2 regions of the Lentilitoribacter sp. JB5-8 genome follow, and region 2 is predicted to be linked to the other one. Evidence: predicted binding sites of a transcription regulator. Region 2 holds the regulator's gene; the other holds the start of a gene.

Region 1 (4,413 bases), 290 kb from region 2:
GCCATTCAGAAAGAGCTCGGTGAAGGTGAAGAGGGTCGTGATGAGCTTTCAGAACTAGAAGAGCGCGTTGAAAAGACCAAACTTTCGAAAGAGGCACGCGAAAAGGCTGATGCTGAAGTTAAAAAGCTCCGCCAAATGAGCCCAATGTCAGCTGAGGCGACAGTTGTTCGCAATTATCTTGATTGGTTGCTTGGTTTGCCTTGGGGGCGTTCCTCACGTGCAAAAGTGGATCTGAATAAAGCGGAAGCTATCTTAGATAACGATCACTTTGGTTTGGATAAAGTTAAAGAGCGTATTATCGAATATCTTGCTGTACAAACACGTACATCGAAGATCAAAGGCCCAATCCTGTGCCTTGTTGGACCTCCAGGTGTTGGTAAAACATCTTTGGCGAAGTCGATCGCGAAAGCGACAGGCCGCGAATATGTTCGCATGGCCTTGGGTGGGGTTCGTGATGAATCTGAGATCCGTGGTCACCGCCGTACATATATTGGTTCGATGCCAGGCAAGATCGTTCAATCCATGAAAAAAGCGAAGAAGAACAATCCGCTCTTCTTGCTGGATGAGATTGATAAGATGGGCATGGACTTCCGTGGCGATCCGTCATCTGCATTGCTTGAGGTTTTAGATCCAGAGCAAAACTCGACATTTATGGATCATTATCTTGAGGTCGAATACGATCTTTCAAAGACTATGTTTGTCACTACATCTAATACGCTGAATATTCCTGGTCCTTTGATGGATCGTATGGAGATCATCCGTATTGCTGGTTACACAGAAGATGAAAAGCTTGAAATTGCTAAACGTCATCTGTTGCCAAAAGCGATTAAAGATCATGCGTTGGAAGAGAAAGAATTCTCACTAACAGACGAAGCCTTGCTTGAAATCGTGCGTGCCTATACGCGCGAAGCCGGTGTTCGTAATTTAGAGCGTGAGCTTTCTAAACTGACACGTAAATGCGTGACAGAAATCTTGAAGACGAAAGTCGAGAAGGTTGAAGTGACCGTTGATAATCTCGCTGATTATCTTGGTGTTCCGCGTTTCCGTCATGGTGAGGCTGAAGGCGAAGATCAAGTTGGTGTTGTAACCGGTCTTGCATGGACAGAAGTTGGTGGCGAATTGCTGACCATTGAAGGTGTTATGCTTCCTGGTAAGGGCGCTATGACAGTGACCGGTAACCTTAAAGATGTGATGAAAGAATCTATTTCTGCCGCTGCATCTTATGTGAAGTCTCGTGCTGTTGATTTTGGTGTGAAACCGCCTGTGTTTGAAAAACGTGATATTCACGTTCACGTGCCAGAAGGTGCAACGCCAAAAGATGGACCATCTGCCGGCATCGCCATGGCAACGGCAATTGTGTCTATTATGACCGGCATACCGGTGCGTAAAGATATTGCCATGACAGGTGAGGTGACCTTGCGCGGTCGTGTGTTGCCAATTGGTGGTTTAAAAGAGAAATTGCTTGCAGCGCTTCGTGGTGGGATTAAAACAGTTTTGATCCCTGAAGAGAATGCAAAAGACCTAGCTGACATTCCTGATAACGTGAAAAATGAGATGGATATCATCCCTGTTTCACGCATGGATGAGGTGATCAAACACGCGCTTGTTGAAGCGCCTGTCGCAATTGAATGGGAAATGCCGAGTGACGACGCGCCCGCGTTAACTGCAACAAATGATGCTGCGGGTGAGCAAATCGCACATTAGTGCAATGCACAATAATCAATCTTTTGGAAAAGGCCGGATTTCCGGCCTTTTTTTACACAAAAATCGCAAAATAACGTGAAAAACACGCTTATTTATTTTGTAAATTCTTGTGGTGTTAGTTGGAATATATAAACTCACCACATGAATTAACTGAGTCGTCTGATACGATGGAAAGGGATAGTTATGAATAAAAATGAACTTGTGTCAGCAGTTGCTGAAAAAGCGGGTATTGCGAAAACTGAAGCGGCCGCTGCAGTTGAAGCTGTATTCGACACAGTAACAGCAGAACTAAAATCTGGCGGAGATGTTCGTCTTATCGGTTTTGGTAATTTTTCAGTAGGCCACCGTGCTGCTTCAAAGGGTCGTAACCCTTCTACAGGCGCTGAAGTTGATATCCCTGCAAGAAACGTTCCTAAGTTCTCTGCAGGTAAAGCATTGAAAGAAGCTGTTAACAGCTAATTTCTTCTCTAGAATTTTTCAAAATTAATCTCCGCGAATGGGTCACTGTTCGCGGATTTTTTTGTGTTTAATAAAAGTTGTTGACATTAGAACAAAAATAGAACATAGTAGATACATAAAGTGAATTGGAGTATATTATGACGTATTTTGTTCGAGACTGTGCAGCTTTTGTTTCTATCACTATGTTTGTAACAAGCCTTTGTGTTTTGTTCACGTCAGTCTAGTACTCACCATCCGTTTTATCTCATTTATTCAAATCTGTGCGAAGCCGTTAATTTAAGCTGTGCTTGGATCTTATTTCTGGCAATATAGCGCTCAATGGATTCTGCGACTAATCGCATTTATCTGTATGTGTTGGGATAGGTGAATACGGGCAATGGCTAGCAATAGTGAGACTAAACCGAGATTTGTAAACCTTCATGTCCATTCAGCTTATTCTTTGCTGGAAGGCGCGTTACCGGTTAAGACCGTTTTATCTTCTGCGTTAAAAGACCAGCAGCCTGCCATCGCAATTACCGACACTAACAATTTATTCAGTGCGCTTGAGTTTTCGATCAAAGCCGCAGGCGAGGGTATTCAACCTATTATTGGGTGCCAAATCAGCATTGATATGCAAGATGCTGGTGATGGGGAAACAAAATCCGGTCGCGAACACCTTCGCGTATTCCCATCCATCGTTTTGCTTGCTTCAACACAAGTTGGCTATCAAAATCTCGTTGAGCTACTAAGCCGCGCTTATCTTAAAGGTTCAGATGATGAAGCTGTTCACATCAAACTTTCTTGGCTTGAAGGTAAGTCGGAAGGTTTGATTGCACTGACTGGCGGGCCTTCTGGTCCAATCGATTTGGCGTTTAAAGATGGGCGCAATCATGTAGCCTCTCAGAGAGTGCAGAGCCTGAGCCAGTTTTTTCCAAATCGTTTGTATATCGAACTTCAAAGACCGCGCGGATATGACAGATCACTAGAAGCGCATATGGTAAACTTGGCCTATGATCAGGAACTTCCAATAGTCGCAACGAATGAATCGTTTTTCCCAAGTGAAGAAGATTTTGATGCTCATGATGCGCTCATGGCTGTGGCCAATAACACCGTTGTTTCAGATGAAAACAGATTTCGATTAACTGAAGATCATTATCTTAAAACGCAAAGTCAGATGGTTGATCTGTTTTCTGATCTACCTGAAGCTATTGAAAATACGATTGAGATCGCCCAACGTTGTTCGGTTAAACTTGGCTATATTGATCCTATCTTGCCGCGTTTTACCGGTGATGATGGAGATGCGGAGAACGCCCTTAAAGCCGAAGCTGATGAATTACGTCGACAATCTATCGAGGGATTAAAAGAACGCCTTAAAGTTCACGGAACTGCGCTTGATTATACAGAAAAAGACTATGAAGAGCGTCTAACTGTCGAGCTTGATATTATCGAAGGGATGAAATTCCCCGGATATTTCTTGATTGTTGCGGACTTTATTAAGTGGGCGAAAGAGCAAGATATCCCCGTTGGCCCGGGCCGTGGTTCTGGTGCGGGCTCGCTTGTGGCGTTTGCGCTTACGATTACAGATGTTGATCCACTCAGGTTTTCGCTTCTATTTGAGCGTTTCTTGAACCCTGAACGTGTTTCCATGCCCGATTTTGATATCGATTTCTGCCAGGATAGGCGCGAAGAAGTTATCAAATATGTGCAGGAAAAATATGGTCGTGAGCAAGTCGCTCAGATCATCACTTTTGGATCGCTGCAAGCGCGCGCAGCGCTTCGCGATGTGGGCCGTGTGTTACAGATGCCTTATGGGCAGGTTGACCGTATCTGTAAATTGGTTCCGAACAATCCGGCTAACCCAACCCCGCTTCATAAAGCGATTGAGGAAGAACCGAAATTTGCCGAAGCAGTGGATGAAGAACCTATTGTTGGACGTCTGCTTGATATCGCGCAAAAGCTTGAGGGGTTATATCGCCACGCATCCACCCATGCGGCGGGTATCGTGATCGGTGATCGCCCATTATGGCAATTGGTGCCGATGTATCGCGATCCGCGTTCTGATATGCCGGTGACCCAGTTTAACATGAAATGGGTTGAGCAAGCCGGTCTGGTTAAGTTTGACTTCTTGGGTCTTAAAACTCTGACGGTGATTAAAACGGCGGTTGATTTCATTGCCGAGAGTAATATCGAAGTCGATATTAATACGATCCCGTTTGATGATAAAAAATCCTATGAAATGATGTCTCGCGGTGAAACTGTGGGTGTGTTTCA
Region 2 (4,413 bases):
TTATTTCCAAACGCACGCATCCACCTTTTAATGCATCCGCGATGGATGGTTATGCTGTTAAGTTCAAAGACGCGAGTGAAATTGGCGCAACGATTAAAGTTATCGGCGAATCTGCGGCAGGTCACGGATTTCACGGTACATTTGAAGATGGCGAGAGTGTCCGCATTTTCACAGGCGCACCCGTTCCCGCTTCTGCCGATACAATTCTCATTCAGGAAAACACTGAAAAGCTCGAAGATGGATTGATCAAGGTCACTGCACCTGCGCAACCTGATCGGCACATTCGGCTTGCAGGTGTCGACTTTTCCAAAGACGATGTGCTTTTAAAGAAATATCGTGAGTTGGACTATTCTGCGATCACACTTGCTGCCAGCATGAATTATGCTGCAGTTGAAGTTTTTCAAAAGCCATTGATATCAGTATTAGCGACCGGCGATGAACTTGTATCTCCAGGTGAAGAACCGGGCATAGATCAAATCATCGCGTCAAATGCTTTTGGTGTCATGGCTATGTGCGAAAGCGCTGGTGCTGATGTGATGGATCTGGGTATCGCGCAAGACAAATTAGATGTGATTAAAGCATCGGTGCAAAAAGCTCTGGATAACAATACCGATATTTTAGTGACAATTGGTGGTGCATCTGTTGGCGATCATGACCTTGTTCAGCAAGCGCTGACTGAAATGGGTATGCAGCTCAATTTCTGGAAAATTGCCATGCGCCCAGGAAAACCGCTCATGTATGGCACATTGGGTAAAATGCGCTTTATCGGCCTGCCCGGCAACCCTGCCTCAAGTTTGGTGACCGGTTCACTCTTTTTAGCGCCGCTTGTGCGCAAACTTGCAGGCCGGACAATAACCACGCCCATAACAACAGCGAAATTGACTGTTGAACTGCCTGAAAATGATCATCGGCAGGAATATATGCGGGCGCAAATTCAAACGGATGAGCTTGGTGAGCGCATTGTAACCCCGTTTAAGCGGCAAGATTCGTCGCTGGTACGTGTTTTTGCTGATGCCAATGGGCTTTTGATTCGTCCGCCAAACGCAAAAGCTGCCTCAAAAGGCGATATTTGTGATGTGATCCTGTTTGAAAACTAAGTTTTTTAGAATTTTTTTCGACTAAGATGCAAACATCAATGAGATACCTAAAAATTCACACCCCTTGTTAGTAGGTGATCTTTTCTCGTTGAATAGAGTTTTTAAACGGATACTTATTTATATAACAATAACAGACACTTATACTTAAAAAACAACCTGTAATTGTTCTCAACCTAGAACAAAGCTCACTTAATTCCGCTTATGTTCTGGTATAATTCTACCTTTGTTCAAGAAATACTAAATCTCATCTTGTCGATCGACCAAGTTTTGTTAATTAATTATTTACTATTGCAGAACACAAATAGAACATATATGCATTGTTCATGGTTTGTTTCTAACGTGATGAGGTTTTGATATGTTGACACGCAAACAACAGGAACTGCTGTTTTTTATTCATGAGCGCATGAAGGAAACAGGGATTCCGCCCTCATTTGATGAAATGAAAGACGCGTTGGATCTGGCATCAAAATCCGGCATTCATCGTCTCATCACAGCTCTTGAAGAGCGTGGGTTTATCAAACGCCTTCCTAACAGAGCGCGTGCACTTGAAGTGATAAAGCTTCCAGAGAGCTATCAATCGACAACGCCCCCTCCTCGCGGATTTAATCCAAGTGTTATTGAGGGAAGCAAAGATAAAGTCGAGCCAATCCGTTCAAAACCGCAAGAGCAAATGGAAGACAATGGGTCATTAAGCGTGCCTGTTATGGGACGCATTGCAGCGGGTGTGCCGATCTCAGCTATTCAACATACGACGCACAACATTACCGTTCCGACAGACATGCTTGGTGGTGGCGATCACTACGCGCTTGAAGTTAAGGGCGATTCCATGATCGATGCTGGCATTTTTGATGGCGATACAGTTGTGATCAAAGACGCAAATAATGCAAACCCTGGCGACATTGTCGTTGCACTTGTTGATGATGAAGAAGCAACGCTTAAAAGGTTCCGCCGCAAAGGTGCGTCCATTGCCCTTGAAGCTGCAAACCCTGCATATGAGACGCGTATCTTTGGGCCTGACCGCGTGAAAGTTCAGGGCAAATTGGTTGGCTTGATCCGACGCTACAACTAATGCATATTTTGACGGACCGCTTAATTGTTGGTCCGTTTTAATGTTTGACCATCTGGCAACCAATACTCATCTGCGCGCCAATTAAAGTATCTTTGAATAGTCCAGGGACGCACAGCGTCTCCAACAGCTGTTTCAACTCTATACGCATTCCCATTACGAGCTGAATATAATGCCATTGAGCCACTCTGCTTTAAGTCATAGCGGCTGATAATCATTTCAGTAGCGCATTCGTTCCTTAAAGCGCGGTTTACCCCAAACGTTGTCACGATAATATCCGCAAACTGGCAAGCAGCGCGCATATGTTCCGTCTTTCCAAGCGTGGTTATGATCTTACCGTTATATTCGTTCACACAAAAATGGGTGTTAAAACAACGAAACGCAGCATCACCTTTAATCAATATTTGTAGATCTTCCCGGCGGGCATTTTGTGAGTCAAAGCCAATGTCAGCCGTATTTATTAATTGCGGTTTTTCAAGCTCAAGCAAATGCGCACTTAGCCACTGATCTACGATAAAGCTTGATGGACGGGATCGATTAACGAACAACGTTTTATCCTGGCGGACACCAATAAGCTTTCCGTCTTCGCTAATGAAAACATCCGGGATGTTAATCGGTAAGACAAAAGACAAAGCCAATCCCACCACGATTGATAACAGCCCTATATGTTTGATGGAACTTCGAAACAGTACAAAAACGATAAAGCCTGCAACCAAAAATGCTATAACTATGGGAATTGGTTTACCTGTCTTGAGCTCTCCACCCAATCCAGAAACCCAGTTTGCAAGGTAAATCACAACATCTATTGATTGGCCCAATCCCGTTAAGGGCAACCATTCAAGCCCATAAGGCATGAGTAACATGGAGAGTAATGCAAGCGGCATCACGAGAAATGTAACCACAGGCATCGCCAAGACATTTCCCAACAGACCATAGCCTGCGAGTTGATGAAAATGAAAACTTGAGAAAATGCCTGTTGCGAGCCCTGCAATCAAAGCTGTCATTCCTAGCCCAAACACAAACTGAACCGTTCTGTACAAAAAAGTTTCTTTAAAATACACCGTCGATCGCTCGTAGTGGTTTAGTTTTATCCGCGCCCAGGCGGAATAAACTGATACGAGTGCTGTTGCCGCGGCAAAGGACATCTGGAACCCAGGTGTCGTTACGCTTGAGGGTTTTATTAAAATAATGATGATGGCGGCTATTGCTACATTTCGAAGGGTTATGGCTGGTTTATCGAATATGGTTGCCCCCAGCATAATCACCAACATAAGCCAAGCGCGTTGGGCGGAAATTGGCGCGCCGGATATAACGAGATAAGCGCTTGCAGCTGACAATGCGGCCACTGCCGCAAGCTTTTTAACCGGTATGGCCTGAACAAGCGATGGAAAGACGCTGAGCAAAGCCCGAATTGTTAAAAACAAAGTGCCAGACGCTAAAACCATATGAAGACCAGAAATCGCTAATATATGGGCAAGACCGGCATTGCGGAGCGCTTCGACAGTTTGCTCGCTAATTGCCTTTTTATCGGCAATAATTAAGGCAGATGATATCGCTGCGGCATCACCACTTAAATGATTGTTTATGCGGTTTGAAATCTTTGATTGAATGGCACCAACAAATAACTCAAATCTGCTTTTTAATGGCAATTCGTTGGCTTTGATATTCCCAAGTGAAATGGGTGATCCAAGCATAAACCCATATGCACCGATATCATTGATATAAGCACCGAATGCAAAATCATATCCGCGTGGATACACAGGTCCCGATGGTCGCGTTAATCTTGCTCTTGTTTGAATGATCTCACCGACATTGAGTTGGCCATCTCCCCCGCGCGCGACCAATTGAACCTTTTGCGGTGGTCGCTTAATGGTGGGTTTAGATGTTGAATTGATCAATATCTTGTAGCGCGGCGTGCCATTTGTCCCAAGGCTTTTGGATAAAACAATGCCTTTTAGATTTGTGGTGACATCACTATCGAGCAAAACCGTGGACTTTTTCATCTCAAAATTTGCGGCAAATGCACCGATGAAAAACGCGGATAAAAGTAGTAAAATGAACTTTGCGCCGACATTTATTTGCCTATTAAGTGCGGCAATTGCGCTCAAAACTATGATTGGAATCACCAAAAATTCATCTGAAATGTCGAGTTTTCTTGAAAAATTGAAATAAGCACCGAAAATTAAAAATACTGGAATACACAAAAAAGTGTGACCAAATGCAGTTTCAGTCGCTAATGATCTGGAAAAA

The links. The regulator LexA, encoded in region 2, represses DNA repair genes until DNA is damaged. The targets are predictions, from matches to a motif close to TGTTCNNNNTGTGTTCNG.
Region 1: the regulator LexA is predicted to act here: its motif matches at 2,251-2,268, upstream of dnaE (DNA polymerase III subunit alpha).

The regions. Positions count from the first base shown of each region.
Region 1 covers NZ_CM146332.1:2,700,469-2,704,881, reverse strand. The annotation lists gene lon (endopeptidase La) at 1-1,704, shown strand, start outside; gene ACZ1GZ_RS13275 (HU family DNA-binding protein) at 1,888-2,163, shown strand; gene dnaE (DNA polymerase III subunit alpha) at 2,540-4,413, shown strand, end outside.
Region 2 covers NZ_CM146332.1:2,406,383-2,410,795, reverse strand. The annotation lists gene ACZ1GZ_RS11830 (molybdopterin molybdotransferase MoeA) at 1-1,097, shown strand, start outside; gene lexA (transcriptional repressor LexA) at 1,453-2,166, shown strand; gene ACZ1GZ_RS11820 (ComEC/Rec2 family competence protein) at 2,187-4,289, opposite strand.